Regions from separate parts of the Micromonospora sp. NPDC004551 genome, predicted to be linked through region 3. Evidence: riboswitches for the same ligand, from Rfam matches in the RefSeq annotation. Region 3 holds a riboswitch; each other region holds the start of a gene.
The links. Region 3 has a riboswitch for cyclic di-AMP ahead of ABZW14_RS18615 (C39 family peptidase). Riboswitches for the same ligand answer to the same signal wherever they lie in the genome.

Region 1: linked by a shared signal. The riboswitch ahead of ABZW14_RS02245 (hypothetical protein) and the one ahead of ABZW14_RS18615 (C39 family peptidase) in region 3 are both predicted to bind cyclic di-AMP.
Region 2: linked by a shared signal. The riboswitch ahead of ABZW14_RS22325 (hypothetical protein) and the one ahead of ABZW14_RS18615 (C39 family peptidase) in region 3 are both predicted to bind cyclic di-AMP.
Region 4: linked by a shared signal. The riboswitch ahead of ABZW14_RS32395 (NlpC/P60 family protein) and the one ahead of ABZW14_RS18615 (C39 family peptidase) in region 3 are both predicted to bind cyclic di-AMP.

What each region holds. Positions count from the first base shown of each region.
Region 1 covers NZ_JBEXLM010000001.1:449,527-453,702, reverse strand. Annotated here, with positions in the region: gene ABZW14_RS02260 (DUF305 domain-containing protein) at 1-180, opposite strand, end outside; gene ABZW14_RS02255 (hypothetical protein) at 262-687, opposite strand; gene ABZW14_RS02250 (YibE/F family protein) at 884-2,158, shown strand; cyclic di-AMP (ydaO/yuaA leader) riboswitch at 2,313-2,444, shown strand; gene ABZW14_RS02245 (hypothetical protein) at 2,448-3,467, shown strand; gene ABZW14_RS02240 (carbonic anhydrase) at 3,531-4,176, opposite strand, start outside.
Region 2 covers NZ_JBEXLM010000020.1:1,642-5,817, forward strand. Annotated here, with positions in the region: gene ABZW14_RS22315 (SRPBCC family protein) at 1-213, shown strand, start outside; gene ABZW14_RS22320 (hypothetical protein) at 215-724, opposite strand; gene ABZW14_RS22325 (hypothetical protein) at 820-1,887, opposite strand; cyclic di-AMP (ydaO/yuaA leader) riboswitch at 1,892-2,023, opposite strand; gene ABZW14_RS22330 (cation diffusion facilitator family transporter) at 2,167-3,081, opposite strand; gene ABZW14_RS22335 (AAA family ATPase) at 3,173-4,176, opposite strand, start outside.
Region 3 covers NZ_JBEXLM010000014.1:156,419-160,594, reverse strand. Annotated here, with positions in the region: gene ABZW14_RS18630 (acyltransferase) at 1-142, shown strand, start outside; gene ABZW14_RS18625 (hypothetical protein) at 271-735, shown strand; gene ABZW14_RS18620 (hypothetical protein) at 877-1,641, shown strand; cyclic di-AMP (ydaO/yuaA leader) riboswitch at 1,970-2,111, shown strand; gene ABZW14_RS18615 (C39 family peptidase) at 2,309-3,151, shown strand; gene ABZW14_RS18610 (alpha/beta fold hydrolase) at 3,257-4,009, shown strand; gene ABZW14_RS18605 (CDP-glycerol glycerophosphotransferase family protein) at 4,017-4,176, opposite strand, start outside.
Region 4 covers NZ_JBEXLM010000048.1:8,359-12,534, reverse strand. Annotated here, with positions in the region: gene ABZW14_RS32405 (NlpC/P60 family protein) at 1-374, shown strand, start outside; gene ABZW14_RS32400 (peptidoglycan recognition family protein) at 435-2,429, opposite strand; cyclic di-AMP (ydaO/yuaA leader) riboswitch at 2,672-2,807, shown strand; gene ABZW14_RS32395 (NlpC/P60 family protein) at 2,821-3,858, shown strand; gene dcd (dCTP deaminase) at 3,920-4,176, opposite strand, start outside.

The DNA.
Region 1 (4,176 bases), on a different contig from region 3:
GAACATCACGTCCGCGGCGTCGAACGAGGCCGAGGCCCCGGCGGCGGGCGTGCCGGTCGCGGCCGACGGATCGTGGCCGGCGGTCGGGTGGTCCGCGCCACCGCAGGCGGACAGGACGAACGCGGCCGTGAGCGCGGCGCCGGCCAGGGCGGCCGGGCGCGCGAGGGTACGAGTGAACACGAGTGAGCCTTTCGGGTGTCGGAACGTACGCAGCGGTCGGCGGACGCGCGAACCGGTGGTCCGGTCCCCGCGTCGGGCGTCCTATCTGCGCAGCACCGACGTCGTCGCCAGGCGTAGCCCGTGGGGCCGGGGCGGCGGGGCCCGGGGACCGGCGGCGGGCCGGCGCGGGCCACGGACCGCCGGGAAGCCGCCCCGCGACCCGGCCCTTAGCAGCACGGCGAGCAGCAGCACGACGGCGAACGCGCCCAGCACGGCCAGGCAGACGCTCCACCCGGACGGGTCACCGCCCGGGTGGGTCAGCGGCAGCGCGCGCACCGGGCAGCCGTCGCCCGTGCAGTCCGCGAGGGTGGCGGCCCCTCCGGTGTGCCCGACGGCGTGGGCGACCGGCCGTTCCGCCGGCTCGTGCCCGCCGTGGCCGAGGGTGTGCATCGCGGTCAACCCGACCAGCGTGCCGAGCAGCAGCAGGATTCGGGCCCAGCGCCCGCTCACCGCCGTCCGCATCGCCACACCCTCACGGTAGCCAACCGACCGGGCGCCCCGGCCGGGAACCGCCGCCGGTCGCGTCCTCGGTGCGCGCCGGCCCGCCTGGCTACCATTCCGGGCGACGACCCCGGCCTGCGTCGCTCCGCGGGCACCCGGGCCGACCGGTGAACCGACCGGCCCGGTGAGACCTGTCCCGTCGCGAATCGTTGGGAGAGACGCCATGGGCGCCGACCACACCCGTCCCGCGCCGTCCGCCCCGCCGGGCGTACGGCGGATCCTTGTCGCGACGGTGGTGCCGCTCTTCCTGATCACCGTGGTCGCCGCGCTGGTGCTCTGGCCCCGACAGGGCCCGGACCCTGCGGACGCGCCGGCACTGCCCCGCTACCACGGCACGGTGACCCGGGTGGTGACCGTGCCGTGCCCACCGACTCCCGAGACGCCGGAGGGCGGGTCCGCCGGCCCGTGCGGGACGGTGACCGTCAGCGCCGAGCAGGGTCCGGACGCCGGCCGGCAGGTCGAGACGCCGGTGCCCTCCGGCCCCGGCGCGCCCCGCGTCGAGGTCGGCGACAAGGTGATCCTGGTCGAGCTGACCGACCCGGCCGATCCGGCGATGAAGACCTACAACATCGCCGAGCACCGGCGCGGCACGCTGGTCTGGCTGGCGGCGCTGTTCGCCGTGGCGATCGTGGCGTTCGGCCGCTGGCGCGGGCTGGCCGCGCTCGGCGGGCTGGTGGCGAGCTTCGCCATCCTGCTCGGTTTCGTGCTGCCCGGCATCGGCGCCGGCCAGCCGCCGCTGCTGATGGCGATCGTCGGGGCCGCGCTGATCATGTTCGTGGTGCTCTACCTGACCCACGGGATCACCGCGCAGACCTCGGTGGCCGTGCTCGGCACGCTCGGCAGCCTGGTGCTGACCGGGGTCCTCGGCACCCTGGCCACCGCCGCCACCCACCTGACCGGCTTCGGCAGCGAGGACGCGACCACCCTGTCGATGCTCCAGCGCGACGTGGACCTGCACGGGCTGCTGCTGGCCGGGATCGTCATCGGCTCGCTCGGCGTGCTGGACGACGTCACGGTCACCCAGGCGGCCACGGTCACCGAGCTGGCCCATGCCAACCCCACGCTCTCCCGCCGGCACCTCTACCGGGCGGCAACCCGGGTGGGCCGGGCGCACATCGCGTCCACGGTCAACACCATCGTGCTGGCGTACGCGGGCGCCTCGCTGCCGTTGCTGCTCCTGCTCGTCGCCGACTCGCGGCCGGTGAGCGAGATCCTCACGAGCGAGTTCCTGGCCCAGGAGATCGTCCGCAGCGCGGTGGCCACGCTCGGCCTGATCGCGGCCGTACCGCTGACCACCGGACTGGCGGCCGTGGTCACCACGGCCGGGCGGCGCACCACCGCGGGCCCGGTGGCGCCCCCGGCCCCGCGGCCGCCGGAGGCCAGGGACGAGGCGCTGGAGGCGCTGGGCGGCGACAGGAGCACGGAGGCCGCATGGTGACACTCCGCAGCGTGACGGCGGATTTCAAACGCGATCCTGGTCACGCATTGCGAGGACGAATTCTCGCTATTGGTCGGCTTCCGGACGTAGAACACCGAGAGGAGTCTCGGGTAACCTCGCTGCCGGTCACCGCCGAAGGCGCGCACCCGCGCCAGCGGTGCCGCCGCCCAATCGCCCGCGGGCGAGCCGGGGAACCAGGTACATGGGGTGAATCCGCGCGAGCGGTAGGGGCCACTTCCGTCCCGAACCCGGCAGCTAACCCGGTCGGCGGCCGACGGAAGGGAACACTGTGACGGCACCCCTGCGCCGCTGGCTGACCCCCGTGGTGGCCGTGCTCGCCGCGCTCACCGTGCTGGCCGGGCCGACCCCGGCGATGGCGGCCCCGAGCAACCCCACCCCCTCGGGGCACTCCGAGGACGACGACGACCCTCTCATCACCGAGGCCATCGACAGCGCCAACCGGGCCTACCTCCAGGCCAAGGCGAAGCTCGACAAGTCGCGCAAGCGCCAGCTCCAGCTCGCCCTCGAGGTGAAGGCGGCGCAGGGCGAGCTCGACGCGCTGAGCCCGCAGGTGGCCCAGATGGCCGCGCAGTCCTACCGGACCGGCCGGATGGGTGCCATGGCCATGCTCATGGAGAGCAACAGTCCCGACTCGTTCGTCCGGCGGGTCGCCGCCCTCGACGAGCTGAACCTGCTGAACGCGCAGAAGCTCGCCGCCATCAACGCGGCGAAGAACCGCGCCGAGCAGGCCAAGATCGCGCTCGACGCCGAGGTGCGCGAGCAGGAGAAGCAGAAGAACGCGATGGCCCGCGAGAAGGCCGAGACGGAGAAGGCGCTGAAGCTGGTCGGCGGGCTCGGTTTCACCGGCGGCCTGGTCGCCGCCACCTCGCCGGTCGCCCGGATCGGTCCCGGCCGGACGGCCGACGGCGACTGGAAGCCGGAGTCGTGCAGCGAGAACGACCCGACCACCTCGGGCTGCATCACCCCCCGCACGCTCCACGCCTACAAGGAGGTCAAGCGGGCCGGCTTCAACCGCTTCGTGGGCTGCTACCGCCCGGGCGGGCCGTGGGAGCACCCCAAGGGCCGGGCCTGCGACTGGTCCCTCCAGAACAGCGGCTTCTCCCCGTGGCGCACGAAGGACCAGCGGATGTACGGCAACAACGTCGCCGCCTTCCTCATCCGTAACGCCGACCGGCTGGGCATCTACTACGTGATCTGGAACCGGCAGATCTGGTTCCCGGCCACCGGCTGGAAGTCCTACAGCGGGCCCTCCAACCACACCGACCACGTGCACATGTCGCTGCTCTGACGACGTACGCACACGAAGGGCCGGCCCGCGACGCGGGCCGGCCCTTCGGCGTTCTCGGGTGGGTCAGCCGGCCAGCGCCGGGTCGGCGGGTGCGGCCGGGGCGGGCACCGGGGTGGCCGGCGAACCGGCCGGGGCCTCGGCCACCGTGCGCACCTCGCCCGCGCTGAGCCGGTACGACAGGCCGACCACCGTGCACCGCCCCGCCGCCACCTCGCCGGCGAGCACGGAGGACCGGGCCAGCAGCGCCTCCACGGTCTGCGCGATGTGGATGTCGACGATCCCGTCGAGGTCCTCGACGCCCTCCCGGGCGGCCCGGAGCAGGCTCGGCGCGACGGCGTCCACCACCGCGCCGAGGTGCCCGGACGGCGACGTGCCGGTGCGGACCGCCTCACGGGCGGCCTGGACCGCGCCGCACGAGTCGTGGCCGAGCACCACCACGAGAGGGGTGCCCAGCACGGTCACCGCGTATTCGACGCTGCCCAGCACCTCCGGGCCCGCGGTGTGGCCGGCGGTGCGGACGACGAAGAGGTCACCGAGCCCCCGGTCGAAGATGATCTCGGCGGCGAGCCGGGAGTCGGAGCAGCCCACGAGCACCGCGAACGGGTGCTGGCCGTCGGCGACGGCCGCCCGGTGTCCGGCGTCCTGATTCGGATGGTGCGGGGCGCCGGTGACGAACCGGCGGTTACCGGCGTAGAGCTCCGCGAGCGCC
Region 2 (4,176 bases), on a different contig from region 3:
GAGGTCGTGACCGTGGCCCGGCAGCAGCCGGCCACCACGGTGCGCAACCACACCCGGCTGCGCGACGAGCCGGACGGGGTGGTGCGCATCGACGTGGAGATCACCCTGTCCGCGCCGGCGCCGCTGTTCGGCTACGCCTTCCGGCAGGCCCGGGCGGCCCACCTCGGCCTGGCCAGCCGGCTCGGCGCCACCCTGGAGGGGCGGATCACGTGAGTCACCCCCGCCGGCCGGCGGGCACCGCTCGCCGCGCCGCCGGGCTAGCCGGCCGGAGCCGTCCCCACGGCTTGTACGTGGACAGCACCGTGACCACGAGCAGCAGCGTGCTGGATACGGTCGGCGCGACCACCAGGTCGACCCGCAGGTGGGTGTCGGCCGCCGCGGCCAGCGCACCGAGGTGCCGGACCCGCGGGGTGAGCAGGAGCAGCACCAGCGTGAGCACGACGGTGGTGACGGCGAACTTGACCAGCACCCAGCGCCAGCGCAGCAGCCCCCACGGGGTGAGCAGCGCGCTGGCCAGCCCGACCAGCCAGACGAGCACGCTCAGCGGGGCGAACAGCCAGGTGACCAGCAGCGCGGCCGCCGGGTAGACCACCTCGGGGTCGGCCCCGCGCAGCCCGGCCACGCCGAGGGTCAGCAGCACCAGGTCGGCGCCGAGCCACCCCAGTGAGGTGACCAGGTGCAGGGTGAGCAGGGCCTTGCGTCCGGTGGGGGAGAGTCGAGTCATGCCCCGATGCTCGGCCGTCGGCGGCGCCGCGTCGTGGGCCGCGCGGCGACACCCGGTGTACGTCGTGGGGCGTAGCCCGGGTGCCGCCGGCGCGATCAGTACACCGACAGGTGCACGTGGTTCGTGTGGTCGCTCGACGGGTCGCCGTTGCCCCCGCTGTACGCCTTCCAGCCGCTGCTGGGCAGCCAGATCTGTTTGAACCAGATCACGTAGAGCACGGCGAGCGCGTCGGAGTTGCGGATGAAGTAGGCGGCCAGGTTGTTGCCGTACGTCTTGTCGCCGCCGGTGGCCACGCCCCCGAAGCCGTCCTTCTGGGCGGCGAAGTCGCACGCCCGTCCCTTCGGGTGCTCGCCGGAGCCACTGGGCCGGTGGCAGGAGACGTAGCGGGTGAAGCCGGCCGCCTTGGCCTGCTGGAGCGCGTGCAGCGTGCGCGGGGTGATGCAGCCGTCGGCCGGTGTCGGGTCGTCGACGCTGCACGACTCGGGTGGCCAGGAACCGTCGGCGTTGCGCTTGGCCGGCGTGGCGTTCGCCGACGAGGTGCCCTGCACGCTGCCGCCGCCGCTGCTGGAGGCGCGGTCGTTGGCCACCTCCAGGGCGCGTTCGGCCTGCTGCTTGCGCTTGGCCATCACCGCGACCTGCTTGCGCTGTTCCTGGATCTCACCGGTGAGCGCGGCCTGCGTACGGGTGGCCTCGTCCCGGGTGTCGATGAGGTCGCGCAGCGCCCGGTCCTCGTGCGCGGCCACCTGCTCCAGGGCCGCCGCGCGGTCCATGAAGCCCTCCGGGCTGCTGCTGCCGAGCAGCGCCGCGGCGGTGCCGAGCCGCCCGGCCCGGTAGGCCACCCCGGCGATCTCACCGACCTTGGCGTCGCGGACGGTCAACTCGGCGTTGATCGTCTTGAGCTGGGCACTGAGCTGCTTCTGCCGGGTCACCGAGCGGTTCAACGCGGTGCGCGCGTCGAGCCAGCCCTTGCTGGCCGCGTCGAGCTGGGCGCGCAGCGCCGGGGTGCCGCCCTCGTCGTCGCCGGGTGCGGCGGCGAGCAGGCCGGTCGGTGCGCCCGCCGAGGCGGGGGAGACCGGCGTGGTCACGACGCCGAGGGCGAGCGTCGCGACGAGCAGGGCCGCCAACCGGGCGACCGTCCGTCGTACAGGTGCCACTGGGGGCATTCACGTGTCCTTCCGTCAACCGCCGACCGGGTTAGCTGACGGGTTCGGGACGGAAGATCCCTACCGCTGACGCGGATGCACCCCACGAACGTGGTTCCCCGGCTCGCCCCTGCGGGCGATTAGGCGCTGGCCGCCGCAGGCGCCGGTGGGCGCCGCCCGGCGGAGGCCGCGGTCGAGCCTACCGGCGCTGTGCCGGGCCGGCTCCGCTGGTGGGGGCCGGTGTCCCGGTCAAAACCGGCACAAGTGCACAATAGCCACTTGGATTTAAGATTGCCCTAATTACCACTCGACCGCGCCACAGGCTCCCGGCGACGCTCCGGGTTCGATCTGCAACGTCGCGTGGTCGATCGAGAAGTCCTCGTGCAGGGCGGTCCGGGCGGCGGTCAGCACCTCGCCGACCTCGGCGCCCGGGGTCATGGTGAGGTGCGCCGAGGCCACGTCCATGCCCGAGGTGAGGGTCCAGACGTGCAGATCGTGCACCTCGGCGACGCCCGGCACCGCGGCCAGCCGGTCGTGCACGGCGGTCACCTGGAGGTGCTCGGGGGCGGCCTGCACCAGGATGCGGACGGCGGCGCGGCCGAGCCGCCAGGTGCGCGGCAGGATGAACAGGCCGATCGCCACGGCGACCAGCGGGTCGGCCCACCACCAGTCGGTGAGCGCGATGACCACGGCGGCGACGATCACGCCGATCGACCCGAGCAGGTCGCCCAGCACCTCCAGGTAGGCCCCGCGCAGGTTGATGCTCTCCTCGGCGCCGGGGCGCAGCAGCGCGAACGCCGCGATGTTGGCGAGCAGGCCGAGCACCGCCACGGCGAGCATCGGCCCGGCCAGCACCTCCGGCGGCTCGCCGAACCGGCGTACCGCCTCGACCAGGACGTAGACGGCCACGGCGCCGAGCAGCACCGCGTTGGCCAGTGCGGCCAGCACCTCGAGCCGGTAGAGCCCGAAGGTGCGCTGCGGGTCGGTGTCGGCGTGCCGGGTGGCCGTGATCGCGGCGAGCGCCATGCCGATGCCGAGGACGTCGGTGAACATGTGCCCGGCGTCGGAGAGCAGGGCCAGCGAGCCGGTGGCGAACGCGGCCACCGCCTCGACCACCATCAGGGCGCTGAGCAGCGCGAACGCGGCCCAGAGCCGGCCCCGGTGACGCTGCGCCGCGTTGGCCACCGTGCCGCTGTGGTCATGACCTGCGCCCACGCCCACACCCTCTCGTCCGCCGCACCGGCTGGGCTCAATCTATGCTCACATCGCTATGTATGCAAGTGAACCCGGATCGCGGCGCCCGGCGTCAGCCGACCGGGTCGAGCGTGGTGAGCCGCTGGGTGGCCCGGGAGAGCGCCACGTAGAGGGTGCGCACGCCCGACCCCGGATCGGCCCGGATCTCGCTCGGTGCGACGAGCACCACCCCGTCGTACTCCATGCCCTTGGCCTGGAGGCTGGTGACCACCTGGAGCCGGCCGCCCAGGTCGCCCAGCCAGCCGGCCACCTCGTCCCGGCGCGGCACCGGCGTGATGACGCCGACCGTGCCCTCGACCTCGGCCAGCAGCGCGCGGGCCGCCGCCGCCGTGGCGGCCGGCAGGTCGGTCGCGGGCACGGTGCGCTCGACCGGCGCCACGCCGGTGGACCGGACCGCCGTGGGCAACGCGAGATCGGGGTGGACGCGGTGGATCTCCGCGGCCGCCACCGCGAAGATCTCCGCCGAGTTGCGGTAGTTGGTGGTCAGCTCGTACCGGTAGCGGCGGCGCCGGCCCAGCGCCTGATCACGGGCCCGCGCCAGCTCCTGCGGGTCGCCGGTCCAGGCGGTCTGCGCCGGGTCGCCCACCACCGTCCAGGAGGCCAGCCGGCCGCGCCGGCCGATCATCCGCCACTGCATCGGCGAGACGTCCTGCGACTCGTCGACCACCACGTGGGCGTAGTCGCGGTAGTCCTCCGGGCGCTCCCGGGCGGCGGCCCGGGCGGCCCGCTGCCGGTCCGCGGCCGTGCTCAGCTCGCGGACGCCGCCGGCCAGCTGGAACGGGTCCCGCTTCGGCTTCGCCCGCCGCACCGGCTGGCCGAGCAGTGCGTCCAGCTCGTCCAGCAGCGCCACGTCGGCGATGGTCGGCCCCTCGCCGGCCAGGCTCCGGTACGCCCCGGTCAGCAGCCGGATCTCGGCACCGGACAGGACGCCGCCGGCGTACCGCCGCAGGCGCTCCGGGCGGGCCAGCCAGCCCAGCACGTGGCGCGGGTGCAGCCGCGGCCACCAGGCCTTGAGGAACTCCCGGAACTCCGGCCGCTCGATGATCTCGTCCTCGA
Region 3 (4,176 bases):
GATGCGCCGCCTCGGCCCGGCGCGCCGGGCCCGTCCGGCGCCGGCCACCGCAGCACCGGCGCCCTCCGTCCCCGCCCCCCGCGCGGCCCCGGAAACGGCTGCCAGACCCGTCGAGTACGCCGGCCGGCGCGACCCCGGCTGAGCCGCGCACCCGCCTCCCGGCTTCGCCGCGTCCGCCGACCGTCCACCCTGGTCGGTGCCGCGTTTCCGGGTGGCGCGACACGCCCGGCGACCGGTGCGGTGTGGCGGCAGCGGCGCTAGTTTGTACCCGTGCTGCCGATCGCGCTCACCTGTCCCGTGTGGTGGGTGGCGCGCTGGACCGCCCGGACGCTGGCCACCCTGGCCGTGCTGGTCGCCTGCTCGTTCGGCGCGGCGACCCTGCCGCTCGGCGGGGCCGCGGCCCCGCCGGCGGCGCCCGCCGTGGTGGCCTCCGTCGAGGGTCCGGCCCTCCGGGCCGACGCCGGTCAGCACCTCCCGGCCGGAGCGGACGGGCGCGCCGCCGACGCGGTGCGCGGGGCGGCCCTCCGGGGCGGGGCCGTTGCCCCGGCCCTGCGGGACGACGCCGCCGACGGGCCGGCCCGGTCGGCCGGCGAGCCCGGGCCGGTGGCGGTGTTCATAGCCGTCACCCGGGAGGCGGACCGGGCCGTGTCCGGCACCGGCGCGGCCGGACGGCCTCTCGTCCTGGCGGGGCTGGTTCCCGCAACCGTCGGCTCCCGGGCACCGCCCGCCCGCTGACCCCCTCGCCCTCCCCACGCACCGAACCTCACCCCCGCACCCGCCCGTGAGCGGCCCGGCGGGACGCGTCGCCGCTGCGCCCGCCGCTCCCACGGGCCGTGCGGACACCTCTCCACCACGATCTCTCCCGTGAGGTGCGCCATGCCGCAGACCGTTCTCTACCGCTTCCTGACCGAGGTTCCCGAGGCCGCCGCGATCTGGTCGGCCCTGCTCCTGCTCGCCCTCGGCGTGCTCGCCGTGCTGGTCGCCCGCCCCGAGCGGGACGGGGCACCCGAGCCGGCCCCCGACCCGGCCGCCGACGAGGCCGCCCGCCGGGCCGACCTGCGCCGCTACGCCGACGAGGTGGCGGTGGCCGCCGCCGGGGCCCGGCAGACCGCCCGGCGGCGCCGGGAGCAGTGGCTCGCCGCCCACGACGAGGCCGACCGGGCCTGGCGGGCGTACGACGAGGCCGACACGGCCGCCCGCCGGCTCGCCGGCGCCGCCGCCCTGCCCGCCCCGCACACCCCGCGCACCCCCGCCGAGTACGCGGCCCGGGAGCGCTGGCTGCACCACACCGCCATGACGGCCCACTGGCGGGGCGACCTGAGCGCCCGCCAGCTCGCCGACGTCCTGGCCCACCGCAACGGGTGGGACCCGCGCCGGCACCCGGCCGAGCAGGAGATCGTCCTGGCCCGGGCGGTACGTGAGGGCCGCCGGGCCGGTTGGACGGCGGCCGCCGAGCGGGAGCGGCGGGCGTGGCGGGACGCCGAGCTGGCCGCCGAGGCGGCCCGCACCCTGGCCTCCGAGGCGTACGCGGCCACCGGCGCCCTCCGCCGCACCCCTGCGAACGACGGCACGGCGGCGCGCACGCCGGTCACCGCCACCGCCGTGGCCGGTGCACGCTGGCGCCCGGCCCGCGCCGGCTGAACCCGGGTCGACTCCCGGCTCGCGGGCGGGAATCGGCCGAATCGTTATCCGAAATCGGTGAGCCCGGTCACCCGGACCCCGGAAACGGTCATCGGGGGCAGGCGGTGCGATCGACCCCCGCAATTCCGGGTGGGCCGCCACCGGATGTCCGCTTTTCGCCGGACCGTGCCGCCGTAACTGCTCGTCCCATTGAGTGAAGTCAGTGACCGACTGTTCCGATATCCGTAGTGGTGCACGAGGTTTAAGCAGGTGAGAGCGCTTGGCAGGCGGCATACCCACCGGTAGTGTCGGCGCGTCCGGAGCGGTTTCCGATCGCAAGTGGCGACGCCGCGCCGACCCGCCTAATCGTGCTCTCACGAACCGGGGACCCACAGCAACACCGGGGTGAATCCGCGGGCCACGGCCCGGGGTAGGGCGAACTTCCCGCCCGAATCCGTCAGCTAACCCGGTCGGCGGTCATGGAAGGAGTGCCATTCCTCGTGCTCACCAGCCCCCGCTCGTCCCCCCGCCTCCGCGGCATCGTGGTGCCGGCGCTCGCCTGACGGCGACCGGATCCGGCAACCGTCCCGACCGCCCGGCCCCCCGGGCGATCCCCTTCCGCGGCGACCCGCCCCGCCAGCGCGCGTGAGTTCCTCCGCGCGTGGGGCCGGTGTGTGCCGCACGCTCCGTGGAGGAACCCGTGAAGCACCACCTGAAGCGTCAGTTGCGCCGCATCGTGACCGAACGTCCGTACCAGATCATCGCCGGCTCGGCCGCGGCGCTCGTCCTGGCCGGCGGCACCAGTGCCGCCCTCGCCGCCACCGACGACGCCCCGGTCCGCCAGGAGAACACCGCCGCGGTGGCCGAGCTGGGCTCCCGGCTCGGCGAGGTCGCGACCCGCGGTGAGGCCCGGGCCGCCGCCCCCTCGCCGTCCGTCTCCCCGAGCGCGTCGCCGTCGGCCGCGAAGGCCGCGGCCAAGGCCACCACCGACCCGGACACCACCCGGAAGGCCAAGCCGAAGCCGCCATCGACCAAGGTGCTCGACTACACCTACGAGGCGCAGACCGCCTACTGGAACTGCGGCCCGGCCGCGGTGCGCAACGCGCTCAGCGCGAGCGGCGTCGAGACCACCCAGGACGCGATGATCGCCCCGCTGAACGCCGGCGAGAACGGCACCAACTCCGCCGAGGACACCACCCGGGGTCTGAACCAGATGGTCAAGGGCAGCCCGTACCGGACCCACATGTTCGACGGCTCGGCGAGCCCGGCGGAGATGGACCAGCTCCAGGCGGACGTGGTCAAGGCGATCACCGACGGCCGGGGCGTGGTGGTCAACATCGCCGGCGACGCCACCGACACCGACGGTGGCTGGCACTCGTTCCCGGGCGGCCACTACATCGCCGTGGTCGGCTACAAGGACGACGGCCGCACCGTCCGGATCGCCGACTCGGCGAACGCGGCGCTGCCCGCGTACTGGATCAGCACCATCGACCTGGCGAACTGGGCCGCCACCCGCGGCTACTCCGCCTGATCGCACCTACCGTCGGGCACCGGCTCCACCGAGCCGGTGCCCGACGTCGTCCGCGCCGGTGTCCGCTCTCGCGCCCGGTGTCCGTCCGGTGGCACACTGCGCCGTATGGGCGACGAGACGGGTACCCGCCATCTGCTGCTGCTGCACGGCATGGGCGCCACCGGTGAGGTGTGGCTGCCCTGGGCGCCGCTGCTGGAGCGCTCCTGGGCGGGGCGCTGGCTCGCCCCCGACCTGGCCGGTCACGGCTGGTCGCCCCCGCTGCCCGGCTACTCCTTCGAGGCCCTGGCCCGGCGGGTCGTCGAGGGCCTCGGCCCGGTGGCCGACCGGCTCGGCCCCCGCGACCGGCTCGTGCTGCTCGGCCACTCGCTCGGCGGGGTGGTGGCGCTGGCGCTGGCCGCGCGGTCGCGGCGCCTGCCCGTCGACGCGGTGGTCGGGCTCGGCATCAAGGCCGTCTGGTCCCCGGCCGAGCTGGCGAAGGCCCGCGAGCTGGCCGACCGTCCGGTGACCTGGTTCGCCACCCGGGACGAGGCGGCCCGCCGCTACCTGCGGGTCTCCGGGCTGGCCGGGCTGTTCGCCCCCGACCATCCGGTCGTGGAGGCGGGGTTGCGCCGTGAGGACGGCCGCTGGCGCCTGGCCATGGACCCGGCCGCGTTCGCGGTGGGGGAGCCGCGGCTGCCCGCGCTGCTCGCCGCCACCGACGTCCCGGTGCTGCTGGCCCGCGGTGAGCAGGACCCGATGGTCAGCGACGCGCAGCTCAAGGAGCTGGGCGTTCCCGTGGCGACCCTGCCCGGCCTCGGCCACAACGCGCACGTCGAGGACCCGGCGGCGGTGCTCGCCCTCCTCGACGACTACCTCTGACCGCCCGTCAGGCGGTGGGGGAGGGCAGCGGCGCGTCGTCCCGCGGCGCGGGCACGGTCCGCTCCGGCGCGAGTTCCCGGCGGGCGGCGTCGAGGAAGACCTCGGCGTACGACTCGGCGGGGAAGTCGCCCAGGTAGCGGGATCGGGTGGCCCAGCGGGCCGCCGCC
Region 4 (4,176 bases), on a different contig from region 3:
GCCCGGCCATCGACGGCGTCGTGAGCAGCGCCGCGCGGACCGCGATCAAGACGGCCTGCCTCCAGGTCGGTGACCCGTACGTCTGGGGCGCCACCGGCCCGAACTCGTTCGACTGCTCCGGCCTCACCCAGTACGCCTACAAGGCGGCGGGCATCTCGCTCACCCACTTCACCGGCGCGCAGTGGAACGAGGGCCGGAAGATCGCGTCGAGCGACGCCAGACCGGGCGACCTGGTCTTCTTCTACAGCGACCTGCACCATGTGGGGCTCTACCTCGGCAACGGGCTGATGGTGCACGCGCCGCGGACCGGCAAACCGGTCCAGGTCAGCAAGGTCTCCTACATGCCCGTCGCCGGCTACCGCCGCCCCTACTGATCCACAGCTGCACGAAGGCCCCCGGTCCCTGCGGACCGGGGGCCTTCGTCATCAGGTCGGTCAGGCGGGTGCGCCGACCGAGGCGGGCTGGATGTCGACGTCGTCGAGGTTCACGAACATCACGCGGTGCCCGAACTGGATCTGCACGTACCGGTTCTCGCCGCGGATGACCGTCCAGTCACCCGGTGCGGAGCCGTCGAAGGTGACGGCCCGGTAGTACTCGCCCGGCAGGACCCCGCCGACCACGTACCGCTGGCCCGCCGAGAGGGAGTACTGCAGCGGAGAGATGGTCTGGTACGGCACCCCGGCCGGGTAGGCCGCCTGCTCGGGGTAGGCGCGCCCGTACACCCGGATGGTGGTCTTCCCGGGCTTGGGGGTCACCACGAAGCCGTTCGCCCACTTGGCCGTCGGTGCGGAGGCCGGGTTGTAGAACCACGCCTTCTGGTTGAGGTACCAGATGGCGGTCCAGTCGCCCTGGATGTCCGCGAGGGCGTACGTCTGGCCGGCCGAGGCGCGCGCGCCGTGGTCGGAGATGTACATGGTGTCCGGCGTGCCGTTCGGTCGCAGACCGAGGTCGTTGACCAGCGGGGCGGTGGCGCTCGGCGCGGTCCGCAGGATCACCGCCGAGGAGCCGCGCAGCGGGCACGGCGCGGCCGGCGGCGTCGGCTTCGGCACACCCGGCGGCTGCTGGTTGCAGCCGGTGAAGGCCGGCTGGTTGGTGGCGAAGTCCGGGTCGATCGTGACCAGGCCGGTGTGCGGCGTGCCGGTGGAGTGGAACGGCGCCTTCATGAGATCGAAGTAGTGCGACCAGTCCCAGTAGGGGCCCGGGTCCCAGTGCATGCCGGCCACGGTGCCGGCGGTGGTGCCGGGCACGTTGTCGTGGCCGATGATGTGCTGCCGGTCCAGCGGGATCTGGAACTTCAGCGCCAGGTGCCGGACCAGCTTGGCCGAGGTCCGGTACATCGCCTCGGTGTACCAGGTGCCGTGGCCGGCGAAGCCCTCGTGCTCCAGGCCGATGGACTTGGCGTTGACGTACCAGTTGCCCGCGTGCCAGCCCACGTCCTTGGCCTTGATGTGCTGGGCCACGTACCCGTCCACCGAGCGCAGCGTGTAGTGCCAGCCCAGGTAGGTCGGGTCCTTCACCAGGTTCACGCTCGGGCCGAAGTAGCCCTCGGTGTCGTGGATGACGATGTACTCGATCTTCTGCTGGGCCGGCCGGTTGCCGAGGTCGTGGTTGCCGTAGTCGCCGGCTCCCGGGCCGTACTTCTGGTACGGGGCCGGGATCCACTCGCAGGCGAGGCGGACCGGGCACTCCAGGCCGTCCGGCCGCTCGGCGCGGCGGAGGCCCAGCTTGTGCAGCCCGGACTGGTCCGGCGTCACCGTGGTGGCGGCCAGGGTCACCCGCTGGCCGTCGTCGGTGGTGCGGGCCGCGCCCAGGCCGAGCTGGTCGTAGACCTCGTCGGCGAAGGCCGCCGCCGCGTCCTCGGTGTCCGCGCCGGAGTACCGGGCCACCGCGCTGTACCAGGCCGCCGGGTCGGTGCCGGCGCCGACCGGCGCACCCAGTTCCTTCTGGTACGAGGCGAGCAGCGCCGCCCCGCCCCGGATGTTCGCGGCCGCGTCGGTCCGCAGCGTCTCCTCGGCGAGGCCGGTGAGTGCCGCGGCGGCGTCGAGCGTCTGCAGGGACGCCTGCGGCAGCACGTCCTCCGCCGGTGCGGCCGCGATGGCCGGGTCGAGGGTGAGCGGGCGGGAGTCGTCGCCCCTCGGGTCCTCGCCCTCGTCGACGTGGCCGCTGGCCGGGGTCGCGAGGACGTGCTGGGCGTCGGTGAGGTGCATCGGGCCGTAGCCGCCGCTGGTGCTCGGCTGACCCGTGTGGGTGTCCCAGCGCGACTCCAGGTACGAGACGCTGAGCAGGACGCTCTGCGGCACGCCGTACTCCGCTGCTGCGGCGGCGTACTGGTCCTGGCGGTCGCCGGCGGGTTGGGTGAGCGGTTCGGCGGCGACCGGTCCGGTCGCCACCAGTGCGGTGGCAGCCGCGACGGCGGCTGCCAGCAGCATCCGTCTGCCCGACGGTGGGGGTGAGAGGTGCATCGAACCTCCAGACAGGGATGGGGGTCACTGCGATCCCCACCCTCACCCCGCACACCCTCCGGGTCAATACCTTTCCACAAAGTAATCTCGTGTGAAGAAAACCTTCACGTACGGAGTGTCACGGCCTGTTGGGTTGCGGAACGATAACGACGCTCTCTACTCTGGTCAATCGTCGACCGCCAGCTTCACCGTCCAGCCCGGGTGGTGACGGTCCGACACCGCCGAGTCGCCTCCGGGCGAGCCGGGGACCCAGGTACCTGGGGTGAATCCGCAGCCACTGCGGTAGGGCGGCTCCCTTCCCGCCCGAACCCGTCAGCTAACTCGGTAGGCGGCCAGGAAGAAGGAGTACGGAAGCCCGGTGGCACGCCATGCCCCGCGGCCACCGTCGGGCCGGTCGGTCGACCGCTCGACGGCTGCGCCGCGTTCCCGCTGGTCCCGCTTCACCACCGCCCTGGCCGCCCTGGTCGGCACCGCCGTCGTCCTGACCGGCGGCGCCACGGCGGCACACGCCGACCCGTCGGTCGCCGAGATCGAGCGCCAGATCGACCAGGACTGGAACAAGCTCGAACCGATCATCGAACAGGTCAACGCCACCCGCGAGCAGCTCGCCGCCAAGCGGAAGCAGGCCGCCGCGCTCGCCCGGCAGATCGCCCCGCTCGAGGCGCGGGTCGACGCCGCCCTCGGTCAGGTGGGCGGGCTCGCCGCCGACGCGTACAAGGGCGACAACAACCTCTCCACCGTCAACGCGCTGCTCGGCAGCCGGTCACCGAGCGACCTCGTGGACGGCCTCCAACTGCTCGACCGCTTCGCGCACCGCCAGCAGGAGCAGGTCCACGCCGTTGCCGAGCTGCGCGACGAACTGGCCGCCAAGAAGCGGCCACTCGACGAAATGATCACCGGGCTGGCGCGCACCGAGGCCCAGCTCGCGGCCAAGAAGAAGCAGATCGACGCCGAGATCGCCAAGCTGCAGAAGCTGCGCCTCAAGGTCTACGGCAACGGTGGCGGCGGGCCCCTGCGCCCGGCGCCCTGCCCCGCCGGCTACCCCGGTGGCCCGGCCGGCATCGCGGTCAAGTTCGCCTGCGCCCAGATCGGCAAGATCTATGTCTGGGGCGCCGCCGGGCCGGACCACTACGACTGCTCGGGCCTCACCATGGCGGCCTGGGCGAAGGCCGGCGTCTCGCTGCCGCACAACGCGCGGCAGCAGCACGACGTGACCAGGCGGGTGAGCCGGAGCGAGCTGCGCGCCGGCGACCTCGTCTTCTACTACAGCGACCTGCACCACGTCGCCATGTACGTCGGCGACGGCTGGGTGGTGCACGCCTCCCAGTCCGGCAAGCCGATCACGATGAAGCGCGTCGACGACGGCCAGATCAACAGCTACGGCCGCCCGGGCTGATGTGCGGGCCGGGGTCCCCGCGTGGCGGGGGCCCCGGTGCCGTCACTCAGGTGCGGGTCGGTCAGCGCGTCGGCCAGGTGCGCCAGTTCTGCCAGGACCGGCTCGGGGTGGGCCCGCGCTGGCCCTGGTAGCGGGAGCCGTAGACGGCCGAGCCGTACGGGTGCTCGGCCGGCGAGGAGAGCCGGAAGATGCAGAGCTGGCCGATCTTCATGCCCGGCCAGAGTGTGATCGGCAGGTTGGCCACGTTGGACAGCTCCAGCGTGACGTGCCCGGAGAAGCCCGGGTCGATGAAACCGGCGGTCGAGTGGGTGAGCAGAC